DNA from 2 places in the Pedobacter sp. UYP30 genome. Region 1 is predicted to be linked to the other one. Evidence: riboswitches for the same ligand, from Rfam matches in the RefSeq annotation. Region 1 holds a riboswitch; the other holds the start of a gene.
The links. Region 1 has a riboswitch for S-adenosylmethionine ahead of metH (methionine synthase). Riboswitches for the same ligand answer to the same signal wherever they lie in the genome.

Region 1 (12,088 bases):
ATTAATGGAGTATTTGAGCGCCGAACCGACTAAAATGAACGCTGAACTTCTGTTTTTATCTTGTCTATTGTTGGCTTTCTCAAAGCGAGGAGGCTACTAAGTTTTAGTTTTAATAAATCTCCAACTATTGGTTTGCGATTTAAGTCAGCAGTTTTTTTGACGGGCTGCGTTTTCAAATGAAGGAATAACCACTTAATAATAAAATTTTATCTGTAAATTTGTCCCAAGTTATGCAGCAAATAAAAACATCATTTGATTTCGAAAAGCCTATCGCAGATTTACATCAACAGATAGAAAAGGTTAATCAGGTTGCCGAAAAAACTAAGGTGAACATGTCGGCAACGATTAATGAGCTCGAACAAAAATTAGACGAAACCTCTAAATCGCTTTATAGCAACTTAACAGGTTGGCAAGAAGTGCAATTGAGCAGACATCCCGATAGGCCACAAACCTTAGATTACATAAGCTTAATTTGCGATGATTTTATAGAGATGCATGGCGATAGAACTGTAAAAGACGATAAAGCAATTATAGGTGGTTTTGCCACGATTAATGGACAGACCGTTATGGTTATTGGCCACCAAAAAGGGAAAAACACCAAAGAAAGACAATTCCGAAATTTCGGAATGGCAAATCCCGAAGGGTATAGAAAAGCCTTAAGGCTGATGCGACTAGCAGAAAAGTTTAACAAACCCGTTGTTTCTTTTATAGATACCATGGGTGCTTACCCGGGTTTAGAAGCAGAAGAACGCGGGCAAGGCGAAGCTATTGCTAGAAACTTGTTAGAAATGTCTGTACTTAAAGTGCCTATTATTTGCATGGTTATTGGCGAAGGAGCATCTGGCGGTGCATTGGGTATTGGGATTGGAGATAGGGTTTATATGTTAGAGCACACTTGGTACTCGGTAATTTCTCCAGAATCTTGCTCTTCTATTCTTTGGCGCAGTTGGGATTTTAAAGAAAAGGCAGCAGAATGCCTAAAACTAACTTCTGCAAATATGCTCGGCAATAAGTTAATCGATGGCATTATTCCGGAGCCTTTGGGCGGTGCGCATCAAAACCCTGAATTGATGGCGCAAACCATTAAAGATCGTTTAATATCAGATCTTGCTGAATTGGGCAAAATGAAGACTGATAAACTGATAGAAACAAGAATTAACAAGTTCTGCGCCATGGGCGTGGTAGAGGAATAGAGGTTCGCTCTAGAACATCTGTATTGGAAAAAAAATTCAATAAATAAAGGCCACATTTTTTAAATGTGGCCTTTATTATGCGCGTCTAACACACTTTAGTAAGTAAATTGGTGCGTATAATCTTTATTTAAAGCAACCGTTACATCTTGGTCGCTATTCACTACCTTTCCGTCAATTTCTGCTTTATAGCTAACTTTAAAGTTCGAGCCGAAATTTATGCATTGTATGGAAACATCAATCACATCAAGTGGCGTTGTAGACTCCACCACATAAGTTTTCGTGGTTCCTGTAAAATCATTTTCGCCCAAGCTTATCGCTTGTTCATTGTTTTTTACTGCTCCATTTACCTTCCAAACAGTCTTGGCGTTTGCATTATTTAATCCGACAGCAGTAAATGACACGGCATCGACCTCAGCCGGGTTTACACCGGTTACTGTAAAGGTAAGTTTTACATTTTTTCCACTTTCGGTTTTTGGAGCTTCTTCTTTCTTTTTGCAAGAGAAGAATAAAGTAGTGCACAATGCAAGCATCAAAAGAGCTTTAAATTTGTTCATTTTTTTTGTTTATATGTTTAATTTTTTAAGTGAAAAAGACTAACCAAAAATTAAGCCAAGACAAGTTTAAAACTGTAATTTAGAAATAATCTATACTCATAAAAAAGATTTGTTGGCTTTGCAACAGACAATAAGTTAATTCTATCAAGGTTTATTTGTAATGAGTTATCCAAGGAATAACTGTCAAATTGGCTATGGAGATTTTACTGCAAACTGCTCAATGCCTCTTTTACCATGGCATCATTCGGATTTACCGCTTTGTAATACCCAACATCGCCAAAGTAAAACCGATACAAAATAGCTTTTAGGTTGTTTAAAATAACAGGCTTAGCGGCATTTAGCTGTTGAAAGTTTACCAATATGTTTTTTTTCTGCAAAAAATTGGTAAAATCTTTAAAATCGTTTTCGCTAAGTTTAAACGTATTTAAGTTTTGTTCAATCGCGGTTGACGGATACTTTAGGGTTAGTGTTTGAAACACAAAGTCAGACAGTATTTTTTTACTCATTAAAGTGCTGTAAAAGGTGTTATATCCTGCTGTATCTAGCTTAACAAATATGTCTGGTTCAATCCCTCCAGGGGTTTTTGTTATTTTGGCTGTTCTGTTTTCGATACCTTCTCCCTTTTGTACAGAATCTTTAAACGAACTGCGATCGCTGGTCAGCTCTCCATCGGTCATTCGGTCATCTAACTCGCGTTTATAGGCATCGTAGCCGTTAGCATAAGATTTTTGTATGCTTCTGCCATTTGGCGTATAATAGCGGGCAATAGTTAAGTTAAGGGCAGATCCATCTTCAAATGGAAACTGTTCTTGCACCAAGCCTTTTCCAAAAGAACGCCGCCCAACAATTATTCCCCTACCGAGATCTTGTACAGCGCCAGCTACAATTTCGCTTGCCGATGCCGTGTTTTCATTGATTAAAATAGCCAGCTTGCCTTGTTGAAAAATACCAGTTCCTGTAGACATATAGTCGGTGCGCGGCTGGTGCTTGCCCTGCGTAAACACAATAAGTTTGTTATCTGGCAAAAACTGATCTGCCAAACCAGTAGCTGCACTAAAGTAGCCGCCACCGTTATCTCTTAAATCCAGTATCAGCTTCTTCATTCCAGCTGTTTTTAAGTTAGAGAGCGCTGCAAAAAAGTCCGTATCAGTATTAGCGCCAAATTTACTTATCCGTATGTAGCCAGTTTCGGCGTTTAAAAGATAAGATGCATCTATGCTGCTTACGTTTATTTTTCCACGGGTAACCAATAAACGCTTGCTTTGAGGACTGCCTGGGTGTAATAGCAACACGCTAACTCCTGTGCCAGATTTCCCCCTAAAACGGCCGTAAAGCTGGTCTTTGCTCATTCTGCGACCACTAACGGTAGCGGTATCTATCCTCAATATTTTGTCGCCCAATTTTATTCCGGCAATACTTGCCGGGCCATCCTTTACAACCCCTGTAACAAACATGGTGTCGTTAAGCATGTAATATTCTAAACCCACGCCCTCAAAATTACCTTCAAGTGTTTGTCCCATGTCCTCCGCATCGGCGGGAGGTAAATAGGCGCTATGAGGATCTAACTCGTGCAATAGACTGTCTATAGGCAATTTTTTTAAGTTAGAAGTATTTATGTCATCCACATATTTCTTGTTGATAATCTGCAGAATCTCATCTTTTTTTTGGGCTTGCGAGTCGGCCAGATTTTGAGTTTTTTCAACAGTATACCCTTGGTCTTTTAAAAATTTGTAGCCTAAGTACATTCCAGTTATTAAAATGACGGAATAACTTAATGCAAGAAGTAAATTATAACGGGTATTCTTTTTCATTTAGATTACGCAAATTTAAGTAAATTAGCTGTTTAATCATTTTTAAAAGAGAAATTTAAGTGCTTTTGTTTGTAAAACTTTAAGACTTATGGTTTTTTAAAAATATTGCTTTTGTCTTATTCCTATTTTATTTTCTGAAAAACTTCGCCAGTTTTGCTTAAAAATTCCGAATTTTATAGAAATTTTATTTATGAACAATGTTACCGAGAGAGAATCCAATTATAAAGACATAGAGAAAATGTCTGTTTTAGAGGTGTTGCAAGCAATTAATGCAGAGGATAGAACGGTTGCATTTGCTGTGGCAGAAGCGATGCCACAAATTGAGAAGCTAGCCTCGGCAGTTGCGAAGAAAATGAAAAAGGGAGGACGGCTTTTTTACATTGGAGCAGGCACCAGCGGCAGACTAGGTGTAGTAGACGCATCTGAGTGCCCACCAACGTTTGGCGTTCCATTTGATGCTGTAGTAGGAATTATTGCGGGCGGAGATTCTGCGATTCGGAAAGCTGTAGAATTTGCCGAAGACGATAAGAAGCAGGCATGGAAGGATCTGCAAGATTTTAACGTTGGCGAAAAAGACTGTCTGATCGGCCTTGCCGCATCTGGCACCACGCCGTATGTTATAGGGGGTTTGCAAGAAGCAAATAAACATGGTTTATTAACTGGCTGTATTGTTTGCAACGGAGGAGGCCCAATTGCTGCCGAATCAGATTTTCCGGTTGAGGTAATTGTTGGCCCAGAATTTATTACAGGTTCTACACGGATGAAATCTGGGACTGCACAAAAAATGGTGCTTAACATGCTCAGTACTACGGTAATGGTTCAGTTGGGAAGAGTTGTGGGAAACAAAATGGTAGATATGCAGTTAAGTAACAATAAACTTGTAGATCGCGGAACGCAAATGGTGGCAAAAGACTTAAACATTGGTTACGGCGAAGCGGCAAAATTGCTGAGTCAATATGGCAGTGTGCGTAAAGCCGTAGAAGCAGGGAAATAAAGTTAATTTACGATTTTAGATTTACGAATTACGATGGCAGGGTGTAAAACCTACCGCCAACCCCTCCTTAAAAAAGGAGAGGAGCTAAAAAATTAATTTAAAATTGGTAGCCGCCATAACTCCTGACTTTCCGACTTCCGACTTATTTTTATCTAACTACTAAATACTACTTTTTGCACGAAATAGAACCATATTACCAGTGGAGAGACGATTACATATCTGCAGAAGACGACAAATCGCCATTTTATAATACAGAATATTCTGAGTTATATTTTGATAAGCAGATTTATAATTTTCTACTCCATCCCCAATGGGACGAGTTTGGCTCCAACACACTTTACCTCAAGGTGCTTTATGCCGATTACGAACGTAGCTACGCCATTATAGAATTTATTGGCGAATGGAATGATGCAATAAACAACGACATTATGTTGCTGAAAAGAGATATTTTAGAACTGATGATGGACGAGGGAATTAATAAATTTATTTTAATTGGAGAAAACGTCTTGAATTTTCATGCTTCAGACGACAGTTATTATGAGGAATGGTTTCAAGAGGTAGACGATGGATGGATTGTTGGCGTGAATTTTAATGAACACGTAATTAGCGAGTTTAAAGAGAACAACATAGATTATTATATAAATTTTGGCGGCGCGTTCGATAACTTTGCTTGGCGGCCACTAAAGCCACTACAGATATTTAAAAAAATTGAAGAACTTTTGACAAAAAGATTGGCTTAAACCACTATTTTTATAAAAAAATATGGCAAATGGGCAGACGCTTTAGCTTTTGCACAGTTTTTGCAATAATTGATGCAACTGACGTTATGAAGAGATTCGAGTGAAACATCTTCTTTTTATTTTTTAACACAAAATTAATCTACACAACAAATATAATGGATCAACAAAATTATCAATACCAAGACAATAGTGTCTTTGTAAAACAAGAAGCTTCGATTTCTAAACAATTTTTTGCAAATGTTTTTTTGTGGATGTTCGTGGCACTATGTTTATCAACAGCAGCTGCTTATATTTTTAGCAGTGACAAAAGTTTAATGCAATATTTGGTAAACCAAGATACAGGCGGTTTGTCTGGACTGGGGTATGTAACCATGTTTGCGCCACTTGGCTTAGTGATGCTAATGGGATTTGGATTAAGTAAGCTGTCCTTCCCGGCATTAGTGGGCGTTTTCGTACTTTATTCTGTTTTAACAGGCGTAAGTTTGAGTTTTATTTTACTTCATTATTCTACAGGCTCGGTGGTAAGTTGCTTTGCCGGCGCTGCAGGCATTTTTGGCGTAATGGCAGTTATGGGATACACCACTAACATAGATTTAAGCAAGTTTGGGCCTATTTTAATGGTCGGCGTTATCGCACTCGTAATAGCTATGGTTATCAACATGTTTATCCAGAGCAAGCAGTTTAGCTTGTTTATGGCATTTATTGGCATTGCAATATTTACCGCTTTAACCGCTTACGATGTGCAAAAAATAAAACGCATCGGTATGGGAATAGAGGCCAGAGGAGATCAAGTTTTACAGGTAGACACCAAAAAAATGGCTATTGTTGCTGCTTTATCTCTTTATTTAGATTTCCTTAACATCTTCCTTTTCTTGCTTCGTATCTTCGGTGGAAGAAAATAATTAGTTTTTAAAAGATTTCAATTTAAAAGACACATCGATAGATGTGTCTTTTTTTGTTTTTTTTTAAAACTCGAGGGATTTTGGGATTTAAAACGAATTTTATTTGGTTGTGTGGCGATAATTGTAGCTTAACTATAATAATGTATCGCTTAGCGGCTAAAAATTTGATATTGATATTGTGATATGCTATTTTTGCAACGCTTATAAAGAAAGACGGAGGGATTAGAACCGCTGAAGTCTTAGCAACCTGTGCCAACAAGGTGCTACATTCTATCTCATTATTGAGAAAAGATAAGTTTTAGACGTGTGAGAATGCGCCGAGTTTTTTAATAAGCATTGGAGTATCAGGTATAAAGTATCGAGTATCAAGACATAACTGTCTATTCGTTCGCTCATTACTTCATGCTTTGTCGCTGGTGTTCAAGTCTTGATACTTGATACTACGTACTCAATACTAAGGAAATGGATATTAGAAAAGAACTAGAGAAACGTATTTTAATTATAGATGGTGCCATGGGCACGATGATACAACGCTATCAGCTTACCGAAGAAGATTTTCGGGGCGAGCGATTTGCTAATCATGTGTGCGATGTAAAAGGCAATAACGATTTGTTAAACATTACGCGTCCGGATATTATTAAAGCCATACACTTAGAATACTTGGCGGCAGGAGCAGACATTATAGAAACCAATACTTTCAGCACGCAGCGGATTTCTATGGCCGATTATAAAATGGAAGATTTGAGCTACGAGCTAAGTTTAGAGGGTGCAAAAGTTGCCAAAGCTGCCACGGCAGAATTTATGGCTAACAATCCCGATAGGAAGTGCTTCGTTGCAGGAGCCATTGGCCCCACAAATCGTACGCTCTCACTTTCTCCAAATGTAAACGACCCAGGCTTTAGGGCAATTACTTTTGATGAATTGGTTGATGCTTATTACGAGCAAGTTCGCGGTTTGGTAGATGGCGGATCAGATTTGTTGTTGATTGAAACCATCTTTGATACCTTAAACGCAAAGGCGGCAATTTTTGCCATCAAGAGATACGAAAACGAACTGAAGTCTCTCCCTTCTGGGGAGAGATTTAGAGAGGGGCTAGAGAAAGATTGGCGATTAGAAATTATGATTTCTGGCACCATTACCGATGCCTCGGGAAGAACGCTGTCTGGACAAACAGCAGAAGCTTTTCTAATCTCAGTAATCCATGCAAAACCACTAAGTATTGGGTTTAATTGTGCTTTGGGCGCAAAAGACATGCGTCCGCATATCGAAGAATTATCCGCAAAAGCGAACTGTTATGTATCTGCTTATCCAAACGCAGGTTTGCCAAACGAATTTGGAGAATACGATGAGCAACCGCACGAAACTGCGCATCTAGTAGACGATTTTATATTATCTGGTTTTGTGAATATTGTTGGCGGTTGTTGCGGAACCACGCCAGAACACATTAAATGCATCGCCGAAAAGGCAAAAAAAATAGCGCCCAGAAAAATACCCGAGATTACGCCTTATTTGCGTCTTAGCGGCTTGGAACCCGTAACCATTACGCCCGAAAGTATTTTTGTAAACATTGGCGAGCGAACCAACATAACGGGTTCGCCTAAATTTTCTAAGCTTATTTTAAGTGGCGATTATGAAGCAGCGCTAGCCGTAGCTCGACAACAAGTAGAAGGTGGCGCACAGGTGATTGATGTGAACATGGATGAAGGTATGTTAGATTCTGAAGCCGCCATGACCAAGTTTTTAAACCTAATTGCATCAGAGCCAGATATCTGCAAACTGCCAATAATGGTAGATTCATCTAAGTGGAGCGTTATTGAATGCGGCTTAAAATGCATGCAAGGGAAGGGCATCGTAAACTCCATTTCACTAAAAGAAGGCAAAGAAAAGTTTATAGAAAGTGCCCAGAAAATAATGACCTACGGAGCTGCAGTGGTGGTGATGGCCTTTGATGAAAAAGGCCAGGCCGATAGTTTTGAGCGCCGCAAAGAGATTTGTAAGAAAAGTTACGACATTCTAGTAGACGAAGTCGGTTTTCCGGCAGAAGACATCATCTTTGATCCGAATATTTTAACCGTTGCCACGGGATTAGAAGAGCACAACAATTATGCGGTAGATTTTATAAAAGCCACCAAATGGATTAAAGAAAACCTGCCTTACGCAAAGGTAAGCGGCGGGGTTTCTAATATTTCCTTTTCTTTTAGAGGCAACAATACGGTTAGAGAAGCCATGCATTCGGCATTTTTATACCATGCCATTCAAGCTGGCTTAGACATGGGCATTGTAAATGCCGGAATGTTAGAAGTGTACCAAGAAATTCCACCTGCACTATTAGAAAGGGTAGAAGACGTGTTGCTTAACCGGCGAGATGACGCTACAGAGCGCTTGGTAGATTTTGCAGAAACGGTAAAGGCAAAAGGAAAAGAGATTGTAAAAGATGAAGCTTGGCGCAACGACACTGTGCAAAAACGTTTATCCCACGCATTGGTAAAAGGCTTGATAGAGCATTTGGATGCAGATGTGGAAGAAGCTAGACAAATTTATGATCGCCCGATACAGGTTATAGAAGGCCCATTGATGGATGGGATGAATATTGTTGGTGATTTGTTTGGCGCTGGAAAGATGTTTCTGCCCCAGGTGGTAAAATCTGCTCGGGTAATGAAAAAGGCAGTAGCTTATTTGCTTCCGTTTATCGAACAAGAAAAACTAGATAATCCAGATCAAGATCAAAGTTCGTCTGCGGGGAGAGTTTTACTCGCCACGGTTAAGGGCGATGTGCACGACATTGGTAAAAACATTGTGGGCGTGGTACTTGCCTGCAACAATTTCGAAGTGATAGATATGGGGGTGATGGTTCCTGCACAAGAAATTATTAAAAAAGCAAGAGAAATAAATGCAGACATAGTTGGGCTGAGCGGCCTGATTACGCCATCGCTAGATGAAATGGTGCATTTTGCCAAAGAAATAGAACGCGAGAAGTTTGATATTCCTTTAATTATTGGCGGCGCAACTACTTCTAGAATTCATGCTGCGGTAAAGGTTGCGCCAAATTATTCTGGGCCAACCATCCATGTATTAGATGCCTCTAGAAGTGTTACCGTGTGTAGCACTTTGATGAACAAAGAAGGCAAGGCTGCTTATGTGAATGGCATCCGGGCCGAATATGATAAGGCCAGAGAAGCACATTTGAACAAGCGTTCTGATAAACGCTATAAAACTTTGGAGCAAGCAAGGGAACGTAAATTTAAGCTAGATTTTGATAAAAACTTACCTAAACCTTCTTTTCTAGGTACTAGGATTTTTGATAACTATCCGTTGGAGGAACTTATAGACTACATAGACTGGACGCCATTTTTTCATACTTGGGAACTTCGTGGGAGTTACCCAAAAATATTCGACGATAAATTTGTGGGGGTGGAGGCCAAAAAACTCTTCGACGATGCCCAAGAAATGTTGCATAAAATAGTTAACGAAAAATTGTTAACAGCAAAGGCAGTAATCGGTTTTTGGCCAGCAAATACGGTGGGTGATGATGATATAGAGTTGACGGTAGACCATATAAAAGGCAGCCAAGTTAATGGCGAATGGGATATTAACACTCAACCTGAATCTCAGTCTCAACCTCAAAAAGTTCTCATTCATACGCTCCGTCAGCAGGCAGAAAAAGTAGAAGGGCAACCTTATTACGCCCTTGCCGATTTTATTGCACCGAAAGAAAGCAACGTACAAGATTATTTTGGCGGTTTTGCTTTAACTACTGGTATCGGCGTCGACGAATTGGTGGTAGAATACGAAAAGGGTTTCGACGATTACAACAGCATTATGGTAAAAGCCATTGCCGATCGTTTGGCAGAGGCATTTGCAGAGCGAATGCACGAACGCGTGCGAAAAGAGTTTTGGGCCTATGCGTCAGAAGAAAAACTTAGCGCCGAAGAATTGATAAAGGAGCAATATGCTGGTATTCGCCCGGCACCTGGTTATCCTGCTTGTCCGGAACATACCGAGAAAGGCACTTTGTTTGCCCTATTAAATGCAACTGAAGAAATTGGCTTAAATATTACCGAAAGCTACGCCATGTACCCAACTGCTGCGGTTAGTGGTTTTTATTTTTCCCACCCAGATTCTAGGTATTTTGGTTTGGGAAAAATCACCAAAGATCAAGCAGAAGATTATGCCGCTCGAAAAGGAATGCCTTTAGAGAAAGCAGAGCGATGGTTAGGGCCTAATTTGGCTTATTAGTTGTTTGGTTTTTGGGTATTAGTTTTTTAGAGATTTACGATTGCAGATAACATTAAACAGATGGCTTATCAAAAATATACAGATTTAGAAGTTTGGAAAAAAGCAAGGGCGTTTACATCTTTCATCTATAAAATATCCTCTTCCTTTCCAAGAGAGGAGATATATGGATTAATCTCACAAATTCGCCGGTGTGCTGTATCAGTGCCATCAAATATTGCGGAGGGATCTGGCAGAAGGCATGCTAAAGAAACTATTCAATTTCTGGCGATTGCTAGAGGCTCGTTATATGAGTTGGAGACTCAAATTTACGTTTCTTATGATATTGGTTTTATTTCAGAGATTCAGCTTAATGAATGTATTGGTGAAATCGAAACGATTGGAAAATTAATTAATGGATATATCCGATTTCTTTCAAGAGATCAATTAGGGCAAGTTTAAAGTGTTCAATTACCAACCAACCAACCAACCAACAAACAAACCAACCAACTACGCAATGAAGATTACAGATCACATAAAAAACGCGAATAACAAAACACTTTTTTCTTTTGAGTTGCTGCCGCCGATGAAGGGGCAAAGCATACAATGGGTGTATGATGCCATAGAACCACTTTTAGAATTTAATCCGCCTTTTATAGATGTTACGTCTTTAAGAGAAGATTATATTTACAAAGAGCAAGAAAATGGATTGTTGCAGAAAGTTTCGTACAGAAAGCGTCCTGGCACTATTGCGATTTGCGCTGCGATTATCCATAAGTATAAAATAGATGCCGTTCCGCATTTAATTTGCGGCGGATTTACCAAAGAAGAAACAGAAAATGCGCTAATAGATTTACAATTTCTAGGGATTGATAATGTGTTAGCGCTTCGCGGCGATGCCAGGCAAGCTGACAATGCATTCATTCCTACCAACGGTGGGCATCATTATGCCACAGAACTCATTCAGCATATTAAAGATCATAATTGTGGAAAGTTCTTGCACGAAGATATCGATAATACGCATCAGAGTGATTTTTGCATTGGAGTGGCTGGCTATCCCGAGAAGCATTTTGAAGCGCCAAACCTCAATACCGACTTTAAATACTTAAAAGCAAAAGTAGACATGGGTGCAGAATTTATTGTTACCCAAATGTTTTTCGACAATCAAAAATATTTCGATTTCGTAAAAAAATGTCGCGAAAACGGCATTAATGTGCCCATTATTCCAGGGTTGAAACCAATAAGCACCATGAAGCAACTGGTTGCCTTGCCCAAAATTTTCCACATAGATCTGCCCGACGATTTAAGCGAGGCTGTTCAACGTTGCAAATCTACCGCAGAGGTAAAAGAAGTAGGCACCCATTTTATGATAAAGCAATGTAAGGAATTGATAGATTTTGGTGTTCCCGTACTTCACTTTTACACCATGGGCAGACCAGAACAAACCAAAGCAATTGCCAAAGCGATATTTTAGGGGGAAAATCCATCATTGCGAGGCACGAAGCAATCTTTCAATCGTATAGACCGCTTCGTGCCTCGCAATGATGGATGCTCTATTAAATTCAAATATCTAATCAATTGGCGCGCGGATCGTTCGTGACGTAAGAAGCTGCATTTTGCAGAAATTTGTAAATCTAAAATCGTAAATTAAATAGCTCCCCTCCTTTTTTTCAAGGAGGGGT
Region 2 (12,088 bases), on a different contig from region 1:
CGTTAAACCACTTTGGTTTGGCCCCTCTCCCATTTTTCCGCGCACTTTGGTTGCAATAATAAGTTCATCACGAGTAAGACCTAAATCTTTAATGGCTTTTCCTGTCATTTTTTCGCTAACTCCGTCGCTGTAAACGTTGGCAGTATCAATAAAGTTAATCCCACCATCCACAGAAATTTTTATCAATTCATTAACTTCTTTCTGTGTTAACTGGCCAATGGCCTTCCACATTCCCTCACCCCCGCCAAAGGTCATGGTGCCCAAACATAATTCTGAAACTTTTAATCCAGTGTTTCCTAAAATATTGTATTTCATTGTTCTTTTTTTTTGATTAATTGAGTGTGATAATCGACAATACGACAAACTAAAACTACCATTTGTTTGCAACAATATTTATATCATACAAAAAAACACAGTTAGGTTAATCTGTAGCGCCATATCGACATGCAAATACTAATTGATTATCAATAGAAAGCTAAAAGACTAAAGCGGATATACGGGATGTCTTGATACTAAATACTTGATACTATGTTAAAACAAATACAGAAAGAATGTTTCGATTTATTGCAAGCGTTAATTCGCATTCCCTCCTTTGGCGGGGTGGTAATTTTAAGAAATTGATAACGCAAACGGGTTAGCTTAATCTCTTAAAACAAAAGAAGCACCCATATTGGATGCTTCTTTTAAAAATTAAAGTTATGAGTAGAACTCTTAACAAGACCTATATCAATTACCTTGCAGCAGGTGTAAAAGTTAAAATAATGTTGGCTGTTTTTCCACCAAACTCAATCGGCGATTTTAAAATCATTTGTTCGCTAGATAGCGATGTTAATATCAAACGATAACCTTCTGTAACATTTTTAGCCTTATCGCCTTCGTATATCTTCTTAAATTGGAAAGTCTCATCTTTTGGAGCTGCAGACCAAAAAATACTCTGAGTTACTGCACCACATTCACTAGAAGCAGGCAGTGTATACGTGCCATTTCCGCTATTGGTTAAATTCCAAGCACTTCCTTCAAAACACTTATAATTCTTTTCGCCAAACAAACCTTGTACAGCCTGATCTGGCAATCCTTCTAAGGCTATATTGCTTACCACCCAGTTCCGCACCGCCGTACCTCTACTTCCACTTATACCTGCAGTTGCTCTTTTTGCAACGTTGCAACTTGGCAAAATTAGCATAACCGTACAAGCCACTGCTATGGCTAAAAATAATTTTTTCATTTCTTTTGAGTTTATAATTTGTCAATCCAAATACATAAATCTTGCCAAAAACCCTGCAAGGGCTAAAATAACTTTCAATTTATTAAATTGCCACCTAAATAAAGTAAATTTTTACCAATATGAAACCAGAAACTTTAGCCATACACGCCTCTAACTTAGTAAATGCAGCTACAGGCGATGTTACGCCACCCATAAGCCTTTCTACCACTTTTTACCGCAATGAAAATGGAAATTACCCTGGCGGACACATGTACAGCAGGGTTAGCAATCCAAATAGGTCTGCTTTAGAAAATACGTTAGCAAAATTGGAGTTTGGCGCCGAAGCTGCGGCTTTTTCTTCTGGAAACACCGCTGGCATGGCGCTTTTTCAGGCGTTAAAACCTAACAGCCACATTATAGCGCCAGATGATATGTATTGGGGTTTTAAAAAGCAACTACTCACTATTTTTAAAGGGATTTTAGAATTTGATTTTGTAGATCAAACCGATTTAAATCTTGTACAAGAATCTATAAAACCGAACACCAAAGTCATTTGGATAGAAACTCCGTCAAATCCTCTGTTAAAAGTAACAGACATTGCTGGCATTGCCGCAATTGCAAAAAAGGCAGGATTGACTACGGTTTGCGACAGTACCTTTGCCTCGCCAGTTCTGCAAAACCCAATTTTGTTGGGTGCTGATATTGTAATGCATTCTAGCACAAAATATTTAGGTGGCCATAGCGATGTTCTTGGAGGCATTTTGGTTACCGCAAAGATAGATGAATTTTGGAGCGACATAAGAAACGTGCAACAAACGGGTGGTGCGGTACCATCGCCCTTTGATTGTTACTTGCTTTGCAGAAGTTTAAAGACTTTGGTCTATCGCATGAAAGGTCATTGTGAAAATGGTAAAAAAATTGCAGGTTACTTAAACAACCATCCAAACGTAGAGGCTGTTTTTTATCCAGGACTTGAAACGCACCCACAACATAACATTGCTGCAAAACAGATGAAAGATTTTGGCGGCATGCTTTCTTTTTTGGTTAAAGGTGGCGAAAAAGCGGCCAATAAAATGATCAATAAAGTAAAGCTATTTGCGCAAGCAACTAGTCTTGGCGGGGTAGAAAGTTTAATTGAGCATCGCTACTCTATTGAAGGACCCGACAGCAAAACTCCAAAAAACCTTATTCGTGTTTCTGTCGGGTTAGAGCATATAGATGATTTAATAGCAGATTTAGAGCAAGCGTTGACTGTTTAGGCGTTTAGTCGGTAAATTGTCTAGTTGGTTAGTCGTTAAGTTGTATGACTCCTCGCCTCATATCTCAAACCTTCTACCTTCCGCCTCCTACCTCTTTTACCGGATAACAAATGGTAGTTAACTTTAAATTATGTCGGGATTAAGCGGTTCATTAGTTTGTACCAAGCGTTGTGCACCTGTATTTCCGGGGCAAGCAATGTCGTTTGTGGCATCGTAAATAAGTTTCTTGCCATCTACCAAAAGTTCTTTTGGAACATAAATTTGTGTTTTGGTAGTTGGATAACCAGACGGAACATACCTAACATAGTAGCCATCTGGATGTTTGGTCCAAATGCCGCTTGGCACATCGCTGCGAACTGGAGCCATACCCGCAAGAATTGCGTACTTTTCCATATCGGCATAAGTATAGTTGCCAGAAGCAACCAACTGCCTAATGTTATTCTCGGCCTCAAAAACCGCCTGTAATCCGCGGGGAAGTTGATCTTTTGCTTTTTCCATTATGTTACCTGGCAAAATACCCATAACGCCACCTTCCAACATAGTAAGTTGTTTGGTAGTCAACAATTTTAGCGCCGTAACTTTTATACTTCCCGAATAATCGATAAATTTTGTTCTCGCAATAATCGCCCAAAGCAATAGCTGAATATCATGTTGATCTATCTCTGGATGGTTCTCGGCACTTTTTAAAATTAGGGTAATTATTTCGTTCTTTGGACCTAATAAAGGCGCAAACATGTAGCCGTCTCCTTTTGAGGGACCATAAGTTCCTGCATGTAAGCAATAACTTTTATTGGTCATTTCATAGAAACCTTCGCAAAGGTAAAATCCTCCATCTGGTGCTTTTGGCAGTAAGTATAGCGGTTGCGCCTTAATGTTTTTGAAAAAATCGGGCATTTTTTCTCCGCTTCTATCTACATCATCAAAATTGGTGGTAATTGCTGCTGGCTGCTTTAAAAGCTTATCTACACCCATCATTTTTGCGGCTTTGGCCGCGCCAACCTTTAAAAGTTTGTCTTTTAATCCTCCAAATTGTGCCTGCACTTGCAGCGTTGCACACACCATAAAAAATACAGAAAGATAAACAAATTTAAAATTTTTCATAGGTAGAAATCTAGGTAGCCATAAAGGTAATCATTTGCTTGTAAACTTGAAAATCCAAAACCCGGGCATCTAAACCAATCAACAGCAAGCTATTGAGGCGCAAGAACAGAAAAATCGAAATTAAATTTTGTTGTTTAAAATTTTTTACCCACTTTTGAAATATTATTTGGTAGCCATCAAATAAAAATCAACTTTAAATGGTTGATTTATAAAGAAGCGACGAGAGACAGGCTCTGGGACTCGCTGGCAACCCTCCAAAAGAGAAGGTGCCAATTCCTGACCAAGTAACAAAAAGTTATTTGGAAATATAAATAACAACTAATGAACAGTAGAAATTTTCTTTCGCAAAGCGATTTACAAATTAAGCACAGGTCATCTGGCTTAAACAGGTCAGTTTTTTACGTTGGTTTTTCCAATCGGATGACCTCGATGTGCTGTTGCACTTGCTAAACAAAAAAATCTTCTTTTTTGGTTTATTAACCAATTTTGGAAGGCCTTTGAACAGGTACGCACAAACAATTTAATCATTCAAAAACTAAAATCACTCACATTTAAACATATACACATGTCATATAAATTTGAAACATTACAAGTACACGCCGGACAAGAAGCAGACCCTGTAACAGGTTCTAGAGCCGTTCCATTGTATCAAACAACCTCATTTGTTTTTAAAAATGCCGAACATGGCGCTAATTTATTTGCGCTAAAAGAATTTGGAAACATTTATACCCGCTTGATGAATCCAACTACCGATGTTTTTGAGAAAAGAATAGCAGCGCTGGAAGGCGGCGTGGCGGGCTTGGCAACTGCGTCTGGCCTTGCTGCGCAATTTATAGCATTAAATAACATTTTAGAAAGTGGCGATAGTTTTGTATCCTCTTCTCATTTATATGGAGGTTCTTACAACCAATTTAAGGTTGCTTTTAAACGCCTAGGTATACACGTAGATTTTGCAGATCCAGATAAACCAGAGGATTTTGAGGCAAAAATAAACGAGACCACCAAGGCCATTTATGTAGAAACCATTGGCAACCCTTCGTTCAGCATTGTAGATTTTGAAAAAATTGCTGCCATTGCAAAAAAACATGATCTTCCCTTTATTGTAGATAATACTTTCGGCGCTGCCGGATATTTGTTTAAGCCATTAGAACATGGTGCTAACATAGTAGTAGAATCGGCCACAAAATGGATTGGTGGCCACGGAACGTCTATTGGTGGTGTTATTATAGATGGCGGAAACTACAACTGGGGAAATGGAAAATTCAAACAGTTTTCTGAGCCATCAGAAGGCTATCACGGCTTGGTTTTTAGTGATGTTTTTGGCGTAGGTAGCCAGTTTGGGAATATCCAGTTCATCATCCGCGCACGCGTAGAGGGTCTGAGAGATTTTGGTCCCGCACCTTCTCCGTTTAACTCTTGGCAACTGCTGCAAGGTGTAGAAACTTTATCTTTACGGGTGCAGCGCCACGTAGACAATACTTTGGAATTGGCTACATGGTTAGAAAACCATCCTCAAGTTAAGGAAGTAGAATACCCAGGCTTGGCAAGTAGCAAATACAATAAGCTGGCAAAAAAATATCTTAAGAACGGTTTTGGAGCAGTACTCTCTTTCGAGTTGAACGGCACTAAAGAAAATGCAAGCAAGTTTATAGACAACCTTAAACTCACTTCGCATTTGGCAAATGTGGGCGACACGAAAACGCTTATTATCCAACCATCGGCGACTACGCATCAGCAACTTAGCGATGAGGCACAGTTGGCTGCCGGGGTTAAGCCGAATGCGTTACGCGTTTCGGTAGGTATTGAGCACATAGACGATATTAAGGCAGATTTTGAACAAGCTTTTGCTTCAATTAAGTAAGGTTGTTTACAAAAATTAAACTCGAGTATATGTCCGAGCATAAAAATAATGAAGTTTCCTATTATCAGCACAAATCTAATTTCGAATTAGAAAATGGAAAGAAAATAGACAATCTTCAAGTCGCTTACCAAACATTTGGCAAACTTAATGCAGAGAAAAACAATGTAGTTTGGGTTTGCCATGCGCTAACCGCCAATGCAGATGTGATGGATTGGTGGCCGGGATTATTTGGAAAAAACAACCTTTTTAATCCTAACGAGCACTTTATTATTTGTGCAAATGTACTGGGATCACATTACGGTAGCACAAATCCGTTGAGTAAAAACTCGGTAACTGGCCAACCCTATTATCTTTCCTTTCCTAGCTTTACCATTAGAGATATGGTTGCGGCACACGAGGTTCTTGCCAATTATCTCGGAATTAAGAAAATAAAAGTACTGATCGGTGGTTCTTTAGGTGGCCAGCAAGCCTTAGAGTGGAGTATTTCACAGCCAAATATGATCGAAAACCTAATTTTACTTGCCACAAATGCTGTGCATTCTCCGTGGGGAATTGCATTTAACGAAAGCCAACGGCTGGCTATTTCCGCCGACCGTACGTTCTATGCAAATCAGCCCGAGGGCGGATTGAAAGGTTTAAAAGCGGCAAGAAGCATCGCTTTGCTTAGCTATAGAACTTTTAGTGCCTACTGCAATACGCAGCTAGAAAGTGATGACGATAAAGTAGACAATTTCCGTGCTTCTTCCTATCAAAACTATCAGGGAGAAAAGCTGACCAAAAGGTACAATGCGTATAGCTACTATTATTTAAGTAAAGCCATGGACAGCCATAATGTGGGCAGAAACCGGCCGAGTATCGTGGAAGCATTAGAGTCTGTTAAAGCAAATACCTTGGTAGTGGCTGTAGAAAACGATTTATTGTTCCCATTGTCAGAACAGCAGTTTTTGGCAAATCATATTCCAGATGCTTCTTTGGCGATTGTAAAATCTGATTATGGACATGATGGCTTCTTGATTGAAACAGACACCTTAACAAATGTGATTGGCAATTTTTTAAAAGAGAGCAAAAACAAGAAAGTGATTAGGTTGCAGCATACGGGTTGAGCGAAGGAAGGTTAAGGGTTAAGGGTTAAAGGTTAAGGGTTAGAAGTCTAGTTTTGGCATCACAACCCATAACTGGCAACAAATAGCATATCTAATGTCTCCCATCTCAATACTAACATCTAACTAGTAAATACTAACAAAAAGAATGAGTAAAAAATTAAAAATAGGATTATTTGGCTTTGGGGTTGTAGGCCAAGGGTTGTTAGACATTATCCAAAGTCAACAGCTTAATTTGGAGATTGTTAAAATTGCCATTAAAGACCCAAGCAAGCAACGAACGTTACAAAAGGAACTGTTTACCACCAACCACACCGAAATTTTAGAAAACAGCGAAATAAACACGGTTATAGAGCTAATAAATGATGCTGACGCTGCATATACCATTGTAACAACTGCTTTAAAAAGTGGAAAAAATGTGGTATCGGCAAACAAAAAAATGATTGCCACGCACTTGAAAGAATTAGTAGAGTTGCAACAAAAACACGGTACATCATTATTGTACGAGGGAGCTGTTTGTGGAAGTATTCCAATCATCAGAAACTTGGAAGAATATTACGACAATGAGCTTTTTAGTTCGATAAGCGGGATTTTTAATGGCTCATCCAATTACATTTTAACCAAGGTTTTTAATGAAAATCAATCTTATGAAGATGCACTCAAAAAAGCTCAAGAGTTAGGTTTTGCCGAAACAGACCCAATCTTAGACGTTGGCGGCTACGACCCAAAATATAAACTGGCCATTGCAACCGCGCATGCTTACGGGCTTTTCGTAGCACCAGAAAATATTCTAAATGTCGGCATCCAAAACCTTGCTCAAAGCGATGTAAATTATGCAAGGGAGAAAAATCTAAGGATTAAGCTGGTACCGACTGCGGTTAAAGTTGGTGTAGATAAAATTGTAACCTATGTGTTGCCAAAATTGGTAAACAGAGAAGATTTTCTATATAATGTAGAGAACGAATATAATGCGGTTACCGTACAGGCCGCTTTTGCCGATAAGCAATTCTTTTTTGGCAAAGGTGCAGGTGGCCACCCAACAGGAGCAGCTGTGTTGTCTGATATTGTTGCACTCCGCTACGATTATCGTTACGAATACAAAAAATTTAATTCAGGGCATGCGGTTCAACATTCAGACCAAAGTTTGTTAGAGGTTTACCTTAGATATGAAGATGATGGTTTAGTTGAAAAGTTAGAGTTCGAAGAAATAAGCGAACGTTATGCAGCCAAAAATTTTAAATATGTTATTGGTATTATTAAATTAAGTAGCCTAATTAAACATAGAGATTTATTGTTGGATAGCGAAACCTTTGTGGCGTACACCAGCAATGAGGTGCACTTAGAAAGAAGCTTGCAGAATACTTTGGCTGAGAAGACATTGGCAAACAGCGCAGAAGTATTTTAAAAAAATAAGTTTTGTTTTTGATTACGAAGAAAGGCCGAAAGGCCTTTTTTTTATTTGCGGATTTCTTTGACGGGTTGTTAGCCGTTATTCAACAAATTCTTTAGCATAAAGGAGCATAAAAAAAGCGGTCAGAAATCTTCTGCCGCTTTTAACGTATTTTTAACAAAGTTACTAGTTAGCACGTCCAGATTTTTTGTCTTTACCTCTACCTATCAAATAACCAGTACCAGCGCCAACTACACCACCAATTACTGCACCTCTACCTTTTTTCTTATCGATAATGGCACCACCAACTGCTCCGGCAGCTCCACCAATAACTGCACCTTTAGCTGCATCGCTCCAACCTTTTTTCTTAGCGGTTGGCTGAGTACCACCATAACTAGAAGAACTGCTGCTGCTACCGTTAGCGTAACTTCCCGTGGCCGAACGTTTCCCGGCCTTATAAGCTGCGGCGACTTCGGCATCTTTTTTGGCTTTCTCTTTTTTTACTGCGTCAACTCTAGCGAAACTATCCAAGCGAATGCTGTCTTTTATCGCTTTCACCTGTTCCTGTTTTTGAACCGCTTGTTCTTGCTTTGCCTTATTGTTACAAGCAAACATGACCGAACTTAATGCTACTATTGCAAATAACTTTTTCATAACTGTGTTTTTTAATAACCTAATCTGTGTTTAGATAACCTTATGAAAAAATGATGCCAAAAAACTATATTCTTGTTACGCTTCTATTAAATCACTAAACCAATAACCAATTTCCTCGGTGGTAGTTTGGGTTTTATTTTCTCCATTCTGTACTGTTTTAGCAATAGTGTAAGTTCTATTTACCTTTTCTCCAACACTAAAACTAATCTTCTTTTTAAAGATTGGCCCCGCGAAAGCAAAGGTGTGGAATTCACCATTTTTCGCCACATACGTCTACTTCTAAGGGCAAAGACTCAATTAAATCTACATCGATAATTTTACCGCAGTAGGGTTCTAAATTTTGCTGGGCACAAATAATTATCGTTTGATAATTAAGGGCTAAAAACTCGTTGATGACCTCGGTTGTATTTCGCCCCCAAATCGGAAAAATAGCTTCCATCCCGCTTGCTGCGCTTTTTTCTTCCCGATATCTTTTTAAATCTTCTAAAAAAATATCTCCAAAAATAGAATGCGTTATTCCTTCATTTTTTAACTTTTTTAAGTGATGCTCCATCAAAGTATTATAACTTTCCATACTTGCATTTTCGGGCAGATAAACCTCATAAAGCTTAATGCCGATGCTTTCTGCTTGTCGCCTGAGTAACGAAACACGCAAACCGTGCATAGACACCCTGTTGTATGCTTCGGAAATAGTGGTGAGCAGATACTTTACCTCCAAAGTATCATCTTGCAAAACATGATGGAGCGCCAAAGTACTGTCTTTGCCCCCACTCCAGTTGAACACGCATAGTTTTCTATCGCTCATTTAGCAAAAGCTCTTTTACCTCCTTCATGCCAATAACAGCTTTTTCTTCAATTTTTACCACATGTTGATAAGCGCTAACGCTAGGTATTTTTGGATCGACGATGTATTTTATGGTTTTCGATGGCACAAACTGTAGCAAACCCGCAGCAGGATAAACCGCCAATGAACTCCCAACGAGTACAAAAACATCAGCTTTGCTACAAAGAAAAGAAGCCTCTTCTATCATGGGCACCTCTTCCCCAAACCAAACCACATGTGGCCGCAGCTGCGAACCGAGCTCGCATAAGGTGCCCATTTCTATGTTGCTTCCCATAATTGAATAGGTTAAACTTGAATTTTTATCGGATTGACTTTTGGTAATCAGCCCATGTAAATGCACTACATTTTTAGAACCAGCACGCTCATGCAGGTCATCTATGTTTTGGGTAATAACGCTAACTTCAAAAAATTCTTCGAGCGAGGCTATGATTTTATGAGCTTCGTTTGGTTCTGCTTTTAGAACTTGTTCACGACGTTCATTATAAAAATTTTGTACCAGTTCCGGGTTTTTTCTCCAAGCTTCTGGCGTGGCAACATCTTCGATATTGTAACCCTCCCAAAGTCCATCGGCATCTCTAAAAGTTTTCAATCCACTTTCTGCACTTATTCCGGCGCCTGTAAAAACCACCAATTTTTCCATACGCTAAAATAAAAAAAATCCTCCTAAAGCTATGCTAAAGGAGGATATAAAAATATTTTCTTTACTAATTAGGCGCGCTGTGGTTGTAATTTTAGCACCGTATATTTCGACTTTAACGCCTCGAAAGCACCAAAGATTATTGCGCCGTAAACAACAGTTCCTCCTAAAAACCTAAGCTCGAACGGAATAGCAAGCACTAAAACTTGCCAAAAGCCTGCAAAATTTTGGGTATAGACAGGACTGCCGTACCAAACACCCAAATCTGTTACAACCCAGTGTATAAGTGTTATCATCAGCGCAGAACCAAGAAAACTAACCACGTTGGTCTTTTTAAGCATCACTTTTCCAACCAAAACCATCAGCGCAAACGCAATGTAAGTCCAATACCATCCTCCGTATAAAAACCCAGTGCTGTATGAACTAAAAATGGTCGTAGATAAAATAAAATCGCTTAAGAACAAGCTTAACAAAGGAAAAGCAAATGCTTTTACATCGTTTTTAAAATACGCACCGCCAAAAAGTGCTACCGCACCAATAGAAGAAAAATTGGCAAACTGCAGTTCATCCGTATTAAAGGTAACCAACAATCTAAAAGCGGTAATCGCTAATATCATCACTAGCAATACTAAATCGCGTGGATTAAACTTAAAATCTGACATTTTCTTTGTTATTTTTAATGTATTGCAAAGTTATAATTTTATCTTGGGATATAAACTCTTAATAGAATTACTTAATTCCCAAATCTACAGCTCCTTTTACTTCGGTAGAAATTTCTCCTAAAAAGCCTGCATTAGCATTTTGTCCGGTATACACCTTTACAAAATCTATCGTTTTTAACACCACTTTCTTGCCTTCTTTATTAACAGCCCGAGAAATGTCGAATGAATTAAATCCGTTGGTTTTGAAATCGTCTCCCAAAGAATAGCTGTCTGTATAACCAAAATCAAATGGTTTACTTGTGGTAAAACCACTTGAAGACACGGTGGAGGGCAAAAGCGTGCCTTTGAAGGTTAGCTTTTCTTGATTGTCGGCAAATTCTGGATAGAAATTGTGCTTATGGAAGTTATTTATTTTAACAACTCCACTCTTACCTTGGTTATCTGTCCAGGGCACATCTGCAAATGCTTTCGGGTTGGTGTAGGTAATTTCGTAATTTTTAATGGTGGTTGCTTTTGCATATTCGCTTCCTGCCAATTCATACCATTCATCATCGGCCAAACCGTTTCCATTCGCATCTTGACTTACCATTACCACGCCTGGTTCAGAGAAATCGTATGGCGGGCCGAATGGATTGCCATAAATACCTAAATCGTAACCTGTATTGTTAACCACAGAATGGTCGAACCCGAAAATGATAAAACCACCAAAAGCACCTAAGGTGACAAAGCTATTTGTGCCACCAATAAGCTTTTGCGCTTGTTCTGGGCTGCCTACAGTCTCGTTAATGCCCTGTCCTGGAGCAGGTTGATAGTCAAAAACTTTGCTGATAAATTTGCTGCTTGCAGCTTTAATTGCAATTACAGGCACCTCCACTATAATTTTGTAACTATGCGTAAATACACCGCCTGCATTTGTGGCTTTGTAGGTAAGCAAATAACTACCGGCATTAGCGGCAGTAAAATCATAACTATTTCCATTACCAACTTTTTTCCCGTCAAGCACCCATTCTTGCGTCAAATCCTTATCGGTTTTAACATCGATGTTGAAAGTTTGGGCTACGTTTATTTTTGCGGTAACTGAGTCTGCTTGATTTGTTAAACTAACGTTTGGAGGCAGAAACCCATGGTCTTTTTTACAACTGGTAATAAATATACCGCCCAGTAACAATAGGGTAATTAATCTGTTCATTTTTTCTATTTTTTAGGTGTGTGTTTTTAATGGATTATTTAGACAAAAAAGCAAAATGGCCGGGAATATCGCCTGTGGTAAGCGGAGTTTTAAATTTGCTTTTACCTGTTTTATCAAAACAATAAAGTTCCCCAGGGTCAACGTAACTTGGTGAGTCCGACACGTAGATATCGCCATTTGACGAGTC

Region 2: another riboswitch for S-adenosylmethionine. It lies ahead of ABIB40_RS10270 (O-acetylhomoserine aminocarboxypropyltransferase/cysteine synthase family protein); the one in region 1 lies ahead of metH (methionine synthase).

What each region holds. Positions count from the first base shown of each region.
Region 1 is NZ_JBEPPD010000008.1:139,847-151,934, reverse strand. It holds gene ABIB40_RS11185 (acetyl-CoA carboxylase carboxyltransferase subunit alpha) at 231-1,193, shown strand; gene ABIB40_RS11180 (hypothetical protein) at 1,289-1,747, opposite strand; gene ABIB40_RS11175 (S41 family peptidase) at 1,951-3,558, opposite strand; gene murQ (N-acetylmuramic acid 6-phosphate etherase) at 3,749-4,552, shown strand; gene ABIB40_RS11165 (hypothetical protein) at 4,726-5,292, shown strand; gene ABIB40_RS11160 (Bax inhibitor-1/YccA family protein) at 5,448-6,194, shown strand; SAM riboswitch class I at 6,393-6,492, shown strand; gene metH (methionine synthase) at 6,657-10,430, shown strand; gene ABIB40_RS11150 (four helix bundle protein) at 10,491-10,868, shown strand; gene metF (methylenetetrahydrofolate reductase [NAD(P)H]) at 10,924-11,880, shown strand.
Region 2 is NZ_JBEPPD010000007.1:141,802-153,889, reverse strand. It holds gene ABIB40_RS10290 (aldo/keto reductase) at 1-315, opposite strand, end outside; gene ABIB40_RS10285 (hypothetical protein) at 731-1,225, opposite strand; gene ABIB40_RS10280 (trans-sulfuration enzyme family protein) at 1,345-2,463, shown strand; gene ABIB40_RS10275 (hypothetical protein) at 2,587-3,564, opposite strand; SAM riboswitch class I at 3,768-3,878, shown strand; gene ABIB40_RS10270 (O-acetylhomoserine aminocarboxypropyltransferase/cysteine synthase family protein) at 4,130-5,425, shown strand; gene ABIB40_RS10265 (homoserine O-acetyltransferase family protein) at 5,455-6,528, shown strand; gene ABIB40_RS10260 (homoserine dehydrogenase) at 6,674-7,930, shown strand; gene ABIB40_RS10255 (YMGG-like glycine zipper-containing protein) at 8,102-8,569, opposite strand; gene ABIB40_RS10250 (hypothetical protein) at 8,645-8,836, opposite strand; gene ABIB40_RS10245 (Dph6-related ATP pyrophosphatase) at 8,820-9,374, opposite strand; gene ABIB40_RS10240 (SIR2 family NAD-dependent protein deacylase) at 9,364-10,053, opposite strand; gene ABIB40_RS10235 (DUF6580 family putative transport protein) at 10,122-10,712, opposite strand; gene ABIB40_RS10230 (PKD-like domain-containing protein) at 10,780-11,901, opposite strand; gene ABIB40_RS10225 (YncE family protein) at 11,936-12,088, opposite strand, start outside.